2 regions of the Streptomyces sp. NPDC048442 genome follow, and region 1 is predicted to be linked to the other one. Evidence: riboswitches for the same ligand, from Rfam matches in the RefSeq annotation. Region 1 holds a riboswitch; the other holds the start of a gene.
What was found. A riboswitch is a leader RNA that binds a small molecule or an ion and turns the genes downstream of it on or off. The one in region 1 is predicted to bind thiamine pyrophosphate.
Positions count from the first base shown of each region.

Region 2: it holds a riboswitch for thiamine pyrophosphate, as region 1 does, so the genes downstream of both, thiO (glycine oxidase ThiO) here and AB0D18_RS13645 (thiamine ABC transporter substrate-binding protein) in region 1, are expected to answer to the same signal.

Region 1 covers NZ_JBEZKB010000007.1:181,945-189,015, reverse strand. Annotated here, with positions in the region: gene AB0D18_RS13650 (iron ABC transporter permease) at 1-697, opposite strand, end outside; gene AB0D18_RS13645 (thiamine ABC transporter substrate-binding protein) at 772-1,866, opposite strand; TPP riboswitch at 1,946-2,051, opposite strand; gene rlmN (23S rRNA (adenine(2503)-C(2))-methyltransferase RlmN) at 2,091-3,197, opposite strand; gene AB0D18_RS13635 (phosphatidate cytidylyltransferase) at 3,295-4,452, opposite strand; gene frr (ribosome recycling factor) at 4,452-5,009, opposite strand; gene pyrH (UMP kinase) at 5,201-5,962, opposite strand; gene tsf (translation elongation factor Ts) at 6,146-6,982, opposite strand.
Region 2 covers NZ_JBEZKB010000005.1:9,679-16,749, reverse strand. Annotated here, with positions in the region: gene metF (methylenetetrahydrofolate reductase [NAD(P)H]) at 1-926, opposite strand, end outside; gene thiE (thiamine phosphate synthase) at 1,086-1,745, opposite strand; gene AB0D18_RS09650 (Rv2175c family DNA-binding protein) at 1,852-2,217, opposite strand; gene AB0D18_RS09645 (FAD-dependent oxidoreductase) at 2,280-3,449, opposite strand; gene AB0D18_RS09640 (hypothetical protein) at 3,517-3,858, opposite strand; TPP riboswitch at 3,909-4,021, shown strand; gene thiO (glycine oxidase ThiO) at 4,019-5,266, shown strand; gene thiS (sulfur carrier protein ThiS) at 5,263-5,475, shown strand; gene AB0D18_RS09625 (thiazole synthase) at 5,480-6,274, shown strand; gene pknB (Stk1 family PASTA domain-containing Ser/Thr kinase) at 6,426-7,071, shown strand, end outside.

The DNA.
Region 1 (7,071 bases):
GCGTCAGCACGGCCGCGGTCGGCAGGTCGAGGAGCTGCGCGGTCTGCCGGTACACCTCCACCTCCAGGGTGGAGTAGGCGGGCCCGCCCAGGATCTGTACGACACCGAAGGAGGTGAAGGTGAACAGGAACACCATCAGCGCGGCGGCGGCCACCGCGGGCCCGAGCGCCGGCAGCGTCACCCGCCGCCAGGCCGCGAAACGCCCCGCGCCGAGCACCCGGGCGGCCTCCTCCTGCCGGGGGTCGAGCTGCGACCACAGGCCGCCCACGGTCCGTACGACCACCGCGTAGTTGAAGAAGACGTGGGCGAGCAGGATCGCCCACACGGTGGTGTCGAGCCGTACGCCCCACAGCTCGTCGAGGAGCCCACCGCGCCCGAGCACCGCCAGGAACGCGGTGCCCACCACCACGGTGGGCAGCACGAACGGCACCGTCACCACGGCCCGCAGCAGCTGCTTCCCCGGAAAGTCGAACCGGGCGAAGACGTACGCGGCGGGCAGCGCAAGCAGCAGAGTGAGCGCGGTCGAGGCGAGCGCCTGCCAGGTGGTGAACCAGAGCACGCCGAGGATGTCCGGGTCGCCCAGCACCTCCCCGATCCGCCCGAGCTGCCAGGCATCGCCTGACTTCAGCCCGCGCCCGACGATCGCGACGACCGGGTAGGCGAAGAACAGCGCGAAGAAGGCGACGGGCACAGCCATCAGGCCCAGCCGCACCGCGCTCCCACGCCAGGAACCCCGCCGGGCGCCCCTGGGGGCACCCGGCGGGGTCGTGCCTACTTGTTCACCAGCGAGGACCACGACTTGACCCACTGCTCACGCTTGTCGGCGATCTTCTTGGGCTCCACGGTCAGCGGCTTGTCAATGGTCGCGCCGAACTTGGCGTAGACCTCGGGCAGCTTGGTGTCCTTGGCGGCCGGGTTGACGAACATCTTCAGCGGCAGGTCCTCCTGGAACTGCTTGCCGATGAGGAAGTCGAGGAGCGCCTTGCCGCCCGCCTCGTTCTTCGCGCCGTCCAGCAGCCCGGCGAACTCGATCTGCCGGAAGCAGGTCCCGGTGGCGACCCCGGTCGGCGCCTCGGCCGGCTTCGGCTCGGCGAACAGCACCTCGACGGGCGGGCTGGAGGCGTACGACACGACGAGCGGCCGGTCCGCCTTCGCCTTCTTGCCGCCCGAGGACCCCGAGAACTCGTCGTTGTACGCCTGCTCCCAGCCGTCCACGACCTTGACGCCGTTGTCCTTGAGCTTCTGCCAGTAGCCCTGCCAGCCGTCGTCGCCGTACTGTCCGGCGGTCGCGAGCAGGAAGCCGAGCCCCGGCGAGGAGGTCGCGGCGTTCTCGGTGACGAGGAGGTTCTTGTACGCGGGCTTGACCAGGTCGTCGAGCGACTTCGGCGGCGCGAGCTTCTTGTCCGCGAAGTACTTCTTGTCGTAGTTGACGCAGATGTCGCCGGTGTCGACCGGCGTCACCCGGTGCTCGCCCTTGTCGAGCTGGAGGTCCGCCGGTACGCGGTCCAGGCCCTTCGCCTCGTACGACTGGAACAGTCCGTTGTCGAGCGCGCGCGAGAGGAGCGTGTTGTCGACGCCGAAGAAGACGTCGCCGCGCGGCGAGCCCTTGGTCAGGATCTCCTGGTTGAGGGCTGCCCCGGCGTCCCCGCTCTTCAGCACCTTGACCGTGTAGCCGGTCTGCCGGGTGAACTCCTTCAGCACGGCGGGCGAGGCGGCGAACGAGTCGTGGCTGACCAGCGTGACCGTCTTGGACCCGGCCCCGTCGGCCTTCTTCTCGCCGTCGGACGAACCGCCGCAGGCGGCGAGCGTGCTGACGCCGAGCGCGGCGACGATGGATATCGCCGCGTACTTCTTGATGGTGCTCACTGGTGAATTCCTCCTGGAAATGACCAGGAAGAGACGCGGCCCTGCCCGCACCGGGAGGATGCGGGCAGGGCGCAACAGCTTGAGTAAACGACCGAACTTCCTACCCAGAATGACCTGAGCGAGGTTCAGAGGGTCTGCAGTGAGGACTGCACTCTCAGCGCTGTGGCGCTCCCCTGTCGGAATATGCAAATGTGCGGCCCAGCGTACAACCAGGCCCGGACGTGCTACCGCTCGGACGCCGCCAGCTGGCCGCAGGCTCCGTCGATCTCCTGGCCGCGGGTGTCCCGCACGGTCACCGGCACCCCGTGCGCCGCGATCGCCTGGACGAACGCCTTCTCGTCCTCGGGGCGCGAGGCCGTCCACTTGGAGCCGGGCGTCGGGTTCAGCGGGATCAGGTTGACGTGCACCCGCTTGTTCTTCAGCAGCCGGCCCAGCAGGTCACCGCGCCACGCCTGGTCGTTGATGTCCCTGATCAGCGCGTACTCGATCGAGATCCGGCGGCCGGACTTCTCCGCGTACTCCCACGCCGCGTCCAGGACCTCCCGCACCTTCCAGCGCGTGTTGACCGGCACCAGGGTGTCGCGCAGCTCGTCGTCCGGGGCGTGCAGCGACACCGCGAGGCGGCACTTGAAGCCCTCGTCGGCGAACCGCAGCATCGCGGGCACCAGGCCCACGGTGGACACGGTGATCCCGCGCTGCGAAAGGCCGAGGCCGTCCGGCTCGGGGTCGGTCAGCCGGCGGATCGAGCCGACGACGCGCTTGTAGTTGGCGAGGGGCTCGCCCATCCCCATGAAGACGATGTTCGACAGCCGGGCCGGACCGCCCGGGACCTCGCCGTCGCGCAGCGCCCGCATGCCGTCCACGATCTGGTGCACGATCTCCGCGGTCGACAGGTTCCGGTCGAGACCGGCCTGTCCTGTCGCACAGAACGGGCAGTTCATGCCGCAGCCCGCCTGCGACGAAATGCACATCGTCACCCGGTCCGGATACCGCATCAGCACGGACTCGACGAGCGTCCCGTCGTGCATTTTCCACAGCGTCTTGCGCGTGGTCTCCTGGTCGGTCGACAGGTGGCGCACGACCGTCATCAGCTCGGGCAGCAGCGCCTCGCGCAGCTTCTCCCGCGAGCCGGCGGGGATGTCGGTCCACTCCGCCGGGTCGTGCGCGTACCGCGCGAAGTAGTGCTGGGACAGCTGCTTGGCGCGGAACGGCTTCTCACCGATCTCGGCCACGGCCTCCTTGCGCTCGGCGGGCGTGAGGTCGGCGAGGTGCCGCGGGGGCTTCTTGGCTCCGCGGGGCGCGACAAAAGTGAGTTCTCCGGGTACAGGCATGGTCATACCAGTGTCTCAGATGTACGACAAGGGGCCCGCCGTCCTGTGGACAACGGGCCCCTCACGGGTAAAACAGCAGCTCAGGTACGTAGGAAGCTCACGCGGAACCGATGAAGATGACCATCATCAGCCAGACCACCGGAGCGGTCGGCAGCAGCGAGTCCAGTCGGTCCATGATGCCGCCGTGGCCCGGCAGCAGCGTGCCCATGTCCTTGATCCCGAGGTCCCTCTTGATCATGGACTCGCCCAGGTCGCCGAGCGTGGCACTGGCGGCGACCGCGAGGCCGAGCAGCGCGCCCTGCCACCACGTACCGCCGTCGACCAGCAGCGTCATGCACAGCACGCCGGCCACCATCGCGAAGGCGATCGCGCCGAGCAGGCCTTCCCTGGTCTTGCCGGGGCTGATGCGCGGCGCCAGCTTGTGCTTGCCGAAGCGCCAGCCCACCGCGTACGCCCCGGTGTCGCTGACCACCGTCAGCAGCAGGAACGTCAGCACCCGCTGCGGTCCGTCCTGCGCGGTGAGCATCATCGCGACGAAGGTGGCCAGGAACGGCACGTAGAACGCGGCGAAGACACCCGCGGTGACGTCCTTGAGGTACCCCTCCGGCGGTTCGGTCATCCGCCAGACCAGCACCGCCAGTGCGGTGAGCGCCATGGCGACCCAGGCGCCCTCGGGCCCGCGCACGTAACCGGCGACGACCATGGCCGCACCGCCGACCGCGAGCGGAACCAGCGGAGCCTTGATGCCCTTGCGCTCCTCCAGCCGGGAGGTCAGCTCCCACAGCCCGACGACCACGGCGACCGCTATGACGCCGACGAAGGCGGCCTTCCAGATGAACAGCGATGCCACGATCAGCACGCCGAGTCCGAGGCCGACCCCTATCGCCGCGCGCAGGTCGCGGCCCGCACGCTTCTTCTGGGGCGGCGGCGGGGCCGGGGACGGGGTCGACATGGGCTCCTGCGGCATCTGGTCGCGGAACAGGGGACCGCCCCCGGCAGCAGAAATCCGGGCCGCGTCCCCGGCCGCCGAAGCGGCTGGGGCAGCGGAATTCTGCGCGGCGGGAGCAGGTCCCCGGTTCCGGTCGTCTCGGTCGTCGGCGTCTCTGCCTGTCTCAGGCACGATGGGCATGGGCCGAGTGTGCTGGGCGTCATGCGCATCGTACGCGGGACCCGCCGGGAGGGGACCCTGGTCACGGGTTCCCCATTCACCGGCATAGCCCGCCCTCGGCGGGGCCCCCCAGGAAGAGTCGTTCATCAGACCTCGAGCAGCTCGGCTTCCTTGTGCTTGAGCAGCTCGTCCACCTGCGTGACGTACTTCGCGGTGGTGTCGTCGAGCTCCTTCTCCGCACGGCGGACCTCGTCCTCGCCGGACTCCTTGTCCTTGACGAGCTTGTCGAGGGTCTCCTTGGCCTTGCGGCGGACGGCGCGGATGGAGATCCGGGAGTCCTCGGCCTTGTTGCGCGCGACCTTGATGTAGTCCTTGCGGCGCTCCTCCGTCAGCTGGGGGAACGTCACTCGGATGATGCGGCCGTCGTTGCTCGGGTTGACGCCGAGGTCGGAGTCGCGGATCGCCTGCTCGATGTTGCGCAGGGCGCTCGCATCGAAGGGGGTCACCACGGCCATCCGCGGCTCGGGCACCGAGAACGACGCCAGCTGGTTGATCGGCGTCACCGCGCCGTAGTACTCGGCCACGATCTTGTTGAACATCGCCGGGTGCGCACGGCCGGTGCGGATTGCGGCGAAGTCCTCCTTGGCGACCACGACGGCCTTTTCCATTTTCTCCTCGGCCTCGAGGAGGATTTCTTCAATCACCACGTACTCCTGCTGTCGTGAACTGCTGCTGCATGGCTTGGACTGCTGCACGGCTTGTACTGCTGCTGCGGGCGTCTTCTCCTGCACGGTGTCCGACCGGCAGGACATTGTCCATCCCCCGAGTCCGACCCCGCGGCCGGGCCGGGGTCACCATCGGGGGCGCGGACCGGGATCACGGACCGCACATCCGGTCAGGCGCGGGTGCCCTGCGCGTTGACGAGCGTGCCGATCTTCTCACCCTTGACCGCGCGGGCGATGTTGCCCTCGGCCAGCAGCTCGAAGACCAGGATCGGCAGATCGTTGTCACGGCACAGGGTGACGGCGGTGGCGTCCGCGACCTTGAGGTCTCGGGAGATCACCTGGCTGTACTCCAGCGCATCGAACTTGACCGCTTCCGGGTTCTTCTTCGGGTCGGAGTCGTAGACCCCGTCGACCCCGTTCTTGCCCATGAGCAGGGCTTCCGCGTCGATCTCCAGGGCGCGCTGGGCGGCCGTGGTGTCGGTGGAGAAGTACGGCATGCCCATGCCCGCGCCGAAGATCACGACGCGGCCCTTCTCCAGGTGGCGCACGGCACGCAGCGGGATGTACGGCTCCGCGACCTGGCCCATGGTGATGGCGGTCTGGACGCGGGAGTCGATGCCCTCCTTCTCCAGGAAGTCCTGGAGGGCGAGGCAGTTCATGACCGTGCCGAGCATGCCCATGTAGTCCGAACGGGCCCGGTCCATGCCGCGCTGCTGGAGCTCCGCGCCGCGGAAGAAGTTGCCGCCGCCGATGACGATCGCGATCTCCGCGCCGTCCCGTACGACCGCGGCGATCTCACGGGCGATGGCGTGTACGACGTCGGGGTCGACGCCAAGAGCACCGCCGCCGGCGAACGCCTCGCCGGAGAGCTTCAGCATGAAGCGGCCGGTCTTCTTGCCGCTGTCCTGATTCGCCTGATGCGCCTGATTCATGGGGGTGCTTCTCCTCGTGCACATACGAAGAAGGCCATTGCCGGTGGATCCTTGCGGTTCCCGCTGCGGCAATGGCCTCCTCGTCAGATCTGCGGCCGGCCGGCGCGTACGCCGACGGCTGCATCAGACCCTAGCCGGGTCTGGCGATGTTCGCGTTACGTCGACAGAGTCGGACGTACGGACTCAGATGCCGACCTTGATGCGCGAGAAGCGCTTCAGGGTGACACCGGCCTCGTCCAGGACCTTCTGGACGGACTTCTTGGCGTCCAGCGCGTACGGCTGGCCAAGAAGGGTGGCCTCCTTGAAGAAGCCGTTGACGCGACCCTCGACGATCTTCGGGAGGGCGGCCTCGGGCTTGCCCTCGGCGCGCGTGGTCTCCTCGGCGACGCGGCGCTCGGCCTCGACGATCTCGGCCGGGACGTCCTCACGGGTGAGGTACTTCGGCGCGAAGGCGGCGATGTGCTGCGCGATGCCACGGGCCAGCTCGGCGTCGGCCTTGTCCAGCTCGACCAGAACACCGATCTGCGGGGGCAGGTCGGGCATGGTGCGGTGCATGTACGCGGACACGTAGCCGTCGGAGAACTGGGCGAAGCGCTCCAGGACGATCTTCTCGCCCAGGTTGGCGTTGGCCTCGTCGACGAACGCCTGAACCGTCTTGCCGGCCTCGATCTCGGAGGCGAGCAGCGCGGCGATGTCGGCCGGGTTCGTGGCGGCGACGTGGGCGGCGAGCGCGTTGGCGACGGCCTGGAACTTGTCACCCTTGGCGACGAAGTCCGTCTCGCACTTGAGCTCGACGATGACACCGGAGGTGTTGTCGTCGGCGATCAGGGAGACGACGGCGCCGTTCTCGGCAGAACGGCCTTCGCGCTTGGCGACGCCCTTCTGGCCCTTGATGCGGAGGGCTTCGACGGCCTTGTCGACGCTGCCGTCGGCCTCGTCGAGAGCCTTCTTGCAGTCCATCATGCCGGCGCCGGTGAGCTCGCGGAGCTTCTTGACGTCAGCGGCGGTGTAGTTCGCCATGAGTCTGTGAATCTCTTCTCGGAAGTCGTGATCTACGAGTCGTGATCGGCGAGGTGAATCGTGATCTGCGATTCGTGATCTACGTGATC
Region 2 (7,071 bases), on a different contig from region 1:
CGTTGCGTTTCGTGTGTGTCGTGCAGTCCGAGATTCTCGTAGATCTCAAGTGTCGCCGTCGAGTTGTTCAGCGTGATGAAGTGCATTCCCGGTACACCTTCGGCAAGCAGCGTCGCGCAGAACTCGGTGGCGAACTCGATGCCAATGGAGCGTACAGCGGCCGGATCGTCCTTGACCGCGAGGATGCGCTCTTTCACGGCGTCGGGGAAATGCGCGTTGCTGAGCTGCGGAAGCCGGTCCAGCTGCTTGACCAGCGTGACAGGCATCACTTCGGGGATGATCGGGGTGTCGCAGCCCGCCGCCTGGACGCGGTCCCGCATCCGCAGATAGCTCTCCGGATCGAAGAACATCTGCGTGATGGCGTAATCGGCACCGGCCCGGCACTTCTCCACGAAGTGGCGGATGTCGGAATCCCAGGTGTCCGAGCGCGGGTGCATCTCGGGAAATGCGGCGACACCGACACAGAAGTCGCCGGACTCCTTGATGAGTGCGACGAGTTCGGAGGCGTACGTCACGCCTTCCGGGTGACGGACCCACTCGCCCATCGGGTCGCCGGGCGGGTCGCCGCGTACCGCGAGGATGTTCCGGATTCCGGCGTCGGCGTACTGCCCGACCATGTTGCGCAGCTGGGCGACCGAGTGGTCGACGGCGGTGAGGTGCGCGACGGGCGTGAGGGTGGAGTCGGAGGCGATCTTCTGGGTGGCCTTGACGGTGCCCTCGCGCGTGGAGCCACCCGCTCCGTAGGTCACGGAGACGAAGCTGGGGGCCACCGCCTCGACACGACGCAGGGCGTTCCAGAGGTTCTGCTCACCCTTCTCGGTCCTGCGGGCCGAGAATTCGAAGGAAAACGACGTCTTTCCGGTCTCCAGCAGCTCACGCACCGTAAGCGCGCGGTCTGTTCTGGTGGAAGCTGTGCCAAGGGCCATGTCGAAAGGTTAGCCAGGGGCGTGCCGCACCCCCAACCGCCAAGGAGACAAAGGTCCGTTATGCCGGTTTCTTGTCCACCCTTCGGACAGTTGTCCGGCCAAACACCCGTCGCCCACCGCGGTCGTACGACCGTCACCTGCCGGTCGTGCGACCGTCGCCTACCGGTCGTACGACCTGATCCGCTTGGCCAGATCGGCGGCGGCAGCAGCCGGGTCGGCAGCCTCGGTGATCGCGCGGACGACCACGACGCGGCGGGCGCCCGCGGCCAGCACCTCGTCGAGGTTGCGCGCGTCGATGCCGCCGATGGCGAACCAGGGGCGGCTCTGGGCGAGCGAGGCCGCGTACCGCACGAGGCCGAGCCCGGGGGCGTACCGGCCGGGCTTGGTGGGGGTGGGCCAGCAGGGACCGGTGCAGAAGTAGTCGACGCCCGGCTCGGCGACGGCGGCGTCGACCTCGGACTCGGCGTGCGTGGAGCGGCCGATCAGGACGTCGCCGCTGCGGGAGCCGAGGATCGCGCGGGCGGCGGGGACCGGCAGGTCGCCCTGGCCGAGGTGGAGGACGTCGCTGCCGATGGCGTGCGCCACGTCGGCGCGGTCGTTCACGGCGAGGAGCTTGCCGTGCCGGCGGCAGGCGTCGGCGAGGACCGCCAGGTGCTCCAGCTCCTCGCCCGCCTCCATGCCCTTGTCGCGGAGCTGAACGATGTCGACGCCACAGGACAGCACCGCGTCGAGGAAGGCCGGAAGGTCTCCCTGCGCCTTGCGGGCGTCCGTGCAGAGGTAGAGCCGGGCGTCGGCGAGCTGCGCGCTGGGCGTGGGCATGGTGCGGTTCCCCCCGTGGTGGCGGGGTGTCCCCCGTCGGTCGGCGGCGGTGTGCGGTCCGCCCGGCCGGGCGGACCGCACAGCGCCGTGGTGTGGTGCGGCGTCGTCAGAGGGCGAGCGCCTGGGCGCGGCGCTTCACCTCCGTGCCGCGATTCTCGCTCAGGGCCTGGGCGGGGGTGCCGGGCAGGGTCGGGTCGGCGGTGAAGAGCCACTCCAGCATCTCCGCGTCGGAGAAGCCGTCGTCCTTCAGGACCGTCAGGAGCCCGGGAAGGCCCTTGACGATCTGGTTGCCGTCGAGGAAGGCGGCGGGCACCTGCAGCGAACGGTTCTCACCGCGCCGCACGGCGATGAGCTGGCCGTCCTTCACCAGCTGCCGCACCTTCGTCACCTCCAGGTCGAGCATCTCCGCGATGTCGGGGAGGTAGAGCCAGGCGGGGACGAGCGATTCGATCTTTGCGTCAATCTCGGTCACAGGACAAGCGTGCCATCCGGGACCGACAGTCGGTACCCGGGCCCGTCCGGCCGGGGGATTTCCTACGGCTTCCGTACGGCCGACTTCAGCGGTACGGAAGGGTCGGCGGCCAGCGCCGGGTCGAGCGCCGCCCCCGCCTCCACCAGCTTGCGGCCCTGTGCCAGGTCGCGCGGGCGGCCCACCGCGAGCAGGGCCACCAGGGCGCCGCCGCGCAGCCAGCACACCGACCAGGAGGGTCCGGCGGGCTCGCCGCGCCAGATCGTCTCGTCGGCGTCCGCGTGGTGGCCGACGTACTGCACGAAGCGGCCGAACTGCTCGGACCAGAAGTACGGCACGGGGTCGTAGGGCAGCGGGGCGCCGCCCAGGATGTTCGCGGCTACCGTGCGCGGGCCCTGGAGCGCGTTGTCCCAGTGGTGCACGAGCAGCCGCGTGCCGTACCGCCCGGACGGGAAGGAGGCGCAGTCCCCGACCGCGTACACGTCGGGGACCGAGGTCCGCAGGTGCACGTCGGCGGTGACGGAGCCGTCCGGGCCGAGCTCGATGCCGGAACCCGCCAGCCAGGCCGTCGCGGGTCTGGCGCCGATACCGACGAGGACGGCGCCGGCCGGGATCCGGCGGCCGTCGGCGAGGAGCACCGCGCCCGGCTCCACCGCCGCCACGCGCGCGTGGGTGAGGAGCTCGGCGCCGCCTTCGGCGTACCAGGCGGCCATCGGCGCGGCGATCTCGGCGGGCATCGTCCCGGCGAGCGGCCGGTCGGCGGCCTCCACGACCGTGACGGTGCAACCCGCTTCCCTTGCGGCGGTGGTGAACTCGGCGCCGATCCAGCCCGCGCCGACCACCACCACGTCGGCGGCCGCGTCCAGCACCGGGCGCAGCCGCCGCGCATCGTCGAGGGTGCGCAGCAGGTGGACGTCGGGGACGCCGGCCGTGCCGGGAAGGGTGACGGGGTCCGCTCCGGTGGCGAGGACCAGGGCGTCGTACGGCACCGGCCCGTCGGGGGTGTCGATCTCGTGGTCCGCCGGGCGCACCCCGGTGACGTCGAGCCCCAGCCGGAGCTCGATGCCCAGCGCGTCGAAGTCGACCTCGAAGGCCGAGCCCTCGGCCTTGCCGAGCAGCACCGCCTTGGACAGCGGCGGCCGGTCGTACGGCGGGTGGGGCTCGGCGCCGATCAGTGTGATCCGGCCTCCGTGGCCCTGCTCCCGCAGGGCCACGGAGGTCTGCACCCCGGCCATTCCCGCACCGACGACGACGATTCGCTTCTGCTCGCTCACCCGACCACCTTATGTATCTGACACAACGTCAGGAAAGGAGTTCCTCGACCACGCTCGTGCCGCTGCCCTCCTGGGACTCCCATGCCCAGCTCTCGTCCAGCCGAACGCGGCCGTCCGCGAGCAGCGTGACCGTGGAGACGCAATGTCCGGACGAAGTCGTTCCGTCCCGTTTCAGCTGGACGTACCTGAAGTCGAGCCGGTCCCCCGCGCGCGTGCCGACCAGCTGCCCGCGCACGACGTCGCCGCCCGCGTACTCGGCCCAGATCCGGCCGTCCTGCTCGTGGTACGTGAAGCGGGTGCGGGTGCCGACCTGCCCGGGGGCCTGGTCGGCGACCGGCGCGAGGACGAGTCCGTCGAGCGAACGGGGCACGGGGTGCTCCCTCACAGTCTGTTGAACCCAAGGACTAGTCTGGTCACCGTACAAGCACTCACGGGAGCCCGGCTGACCGGGCTGAGAGGGAGGCTGACCAGGCCTCCGACCGTACGAACCTGATCCGGGTCATGCCGGCGAAGGGAGGGGCTGGACGCCCATGCACACATCTCCACACCCGCACGCTTCCGAGCACCTGCACGCTTCCGAGCAACGGCCGTACGACGTCCTGGTGGTCGGCGGCGGAATCATCGGCCTCGTCACGGCCTGGCGGGCCGCGCAGCGCGGTCTGCGCACCGCGCTCGCCGACCCCGCACCGGGCGGCGGCGCCGCACAGGTGGCGGCCGGAATGCTGGCCGCCGTCACCGAACTCCACCACGGCGAGCAGACCCTGCTCGGCCTCAACCTCGCCTCCGCGCGCCGCTATCCGGACTTCGTCACGGAGCTGGAGGAGGCGTCGGGGCAGGACACCGGCTACCGCGCGTGCGGCACCCTCGCCGTGGCGCTGGACTCCGACGACCGGGCCCACTTGCGCGAACTGCACACCCTGCAGCGGCAGTCGGGCCTGGAGTCGGAGTGGCTGAGCGGGCGCGACTGCCGCCGACTGGAGCCGATGCTCGCGCCGGGCGTGCGCGGCGGGCTGCGGGTGGACGGCGACCACCAGATCGACCCGCGACGGCTGGCAGCCGCCCTTCTGACGGCCTGCGAGCGCGCCGGGGTGGTTGTGTACCGCACGACGGCCGAGCGGCTGTCCGTCGTACGGGAGAGGGCTTCGGGCGCGCTGCTGGCCGACGGCACCGAGGTCGTCGCCGACCAGGTGGTGCTGGCCGCCGGTTCGCTCAGCGGGCGGCTCGCGGGAGTGCCTCAAGAGGTGCTGCCGCCGGTGCGCCCGGTCAAGGGACAGGTGCTGCGGCTGACGGTGCCGCCCGCCTACGCCCCGTTCCTGAGCCGTACGGTGCGCGCCGTGGTGCGCGGCAGCGAGGTCTATCTGGTGCCGCGCGAGAACGGCGAGCTGGTCGTGGGCGCGACCTCGGAGGAGCTCGGCTGGGACACCACCGTCACGGCGGGCGGCGTCTACGAGCTGCTGCGCGACGCCCACGAGCTGGTCCCCGGCATCACCGAGCTCCCGCTCACCGAGACCCGGGCCGGGCTGCGCCCCGGCTCCCCCGACAACGCCCCGCTGCTCGGCCCCACCGCCCTGCCGGGCCTGCTGCTCGCCACCGGGCACTACCGCAACGGGGTGCTGCTGACCCCGGTCACCGGCGACGTCATGGCGGACGTCCTGACCACCGGCGAACTCCCCGAGGAGGCGCGGGCGTTCACCCCGCAGCGCTTCACTTCCGACTCCGCACCCGACTCCGCCCCCGTACCCGTGCCCGTGCCCGTACGACAGGAGCAGCCCGCATGAACACCCCGGTGAACGTGTCCGTGAACGGTGAGGGGCGCGAGGTCTGCGCCGGTACGACGCTCGACGACCTCGTCGCGGCGCTCACGCGCGCGCACGCGGGCGTGGCTGCCGCGCTCAACGAAACAGTGGTGCCGCGCGGCCGGTGGGCGGCCACCGCCCTCGCCGACGGCGACCGCGTCGAAGTACTCACCGCGGTCCAGGGAGGCTGACGACATGGCAGACGATCTCTTCGAACTGGGCGGCGCCGCGTTCTCGTCCCGGCTCATCATGGGGACCGGCGGCGCGCCCAGCCTGGAGGTGCTGGAGCGGTCGCTCGTCGCGTCCGGGACCGAGCTGACGACGGTGGCGATGCGACGGCTCGATCCGTCCGTGCGGGGCTCCGTGCTGTCCGTGCTGGAGAAGCTGGGCATCCGGGTGCTGCCCAACACGGCAGGCTGCTACACGGCGGGCGAGGCCGTGCTCACGGCCCGGCTCGCACGCGAGGCGCTGGGCACCGACTGGGTGAAGCTGGAGGTCATCGCCGACGAGCGGACCCTGCTGCCCGACCCGGTCGAGCTGCTGGACGCGGCGGAGGTACTGGTCGACGACGGCTTCACCGTGCTCCCGTACATGAACGACGACCCGGTGCTGGCGCGGAAGCTGGAGGACGTGGGCTGCGCGGCGGTCATGCCGCTGGGCTCGCCGATCGGGTCCGGGCTCGGCATCCGCAACCCGCACAACTTCGAGCTGATCGTGGAGCGGGCCGGGGTGCCGGTGATCCTGGACGCGGGGGCGGGGACCGCGTCGGACGCGGTGCTGGCGATGGAGCTGGGGTGCGCGGGGGTGATGCTCGCCTCGGCGGTGACGCGGGCGCAGGAGCCGGTGCTGATGGCGGAGGCGATGCGGCACGGCGTGGAGGCGGGCCGTCTCGCGTACCGCGCGGGGCGCATCCCCCGCCGCCACTTCGCGCAGGCGTCGTCGCCGGGCGAGGGCCTGGCCCGGCTGGATCCGGAGCGGCCGGCGTTCTGAGGGGAGTGCGATAGGTGCGGGTGCGTCGCGGCTGGTCGCGCCCGCGCGGCCGCGCCCCTGAAGGGGCGCGGCCGTCACAGCTCGGCTTCAGAACGGCGGCAGCAAGTACATCCACGCCCGACCTGTCCCTACCGGCTCGTAGACTCCCTCCGTGGACACGACCCTCCAGGACCCCCTCGTCGGGCAGCTGCTCGACGGCCGCTACCGCGTCGAGGCACGCATCGCCGTCGGCGGGATGGCCACGGTCTACCGGGCCGTGGACACCCGCCTCGACCGGGTGCTCGCGCTCAAGGTGATGCACCCCTCGCTGGCCGCGGACGACTCCTTCGTCGAGCGGTTCATCCGCGAGGCCAAGTCGGTGGCCCGCCTCGCACACCCCAATGTGGTGGGCGTCTTCGACCAGGGCACCGACGGCAGCTACGTCTACCTGGCGATGGAGTACATCGCGGGCTGCACCCTGCGCGACGTGCTGCGCGAGCGCGGCGCGCTCCAGCCGCGGGCCGCGCTCGACATCCTGGAGCCCGTGCTGGCCGCCCTCGGCGCCGCGCACCGGGCCGGGTTCGTGCACCGCGACATGAAGCCGGAGAACGTCCTGATAGGGGACGACGGCCGGGTGAAGGTCGCCGACTTCGGTCTCGTACGCGCCGTGGACACGGTCACCAGCACGACGGGGTCCGTCCTCGGTACGGTCTCCTACCTCGCCCCCGAGCAGATCGAGCACGGCACCGCCGACACCCGCGCCGACGTGTACGCCTGTGGCGTGGTCCTGTACGAGATGCTCACCGGCAGCAAGCCGC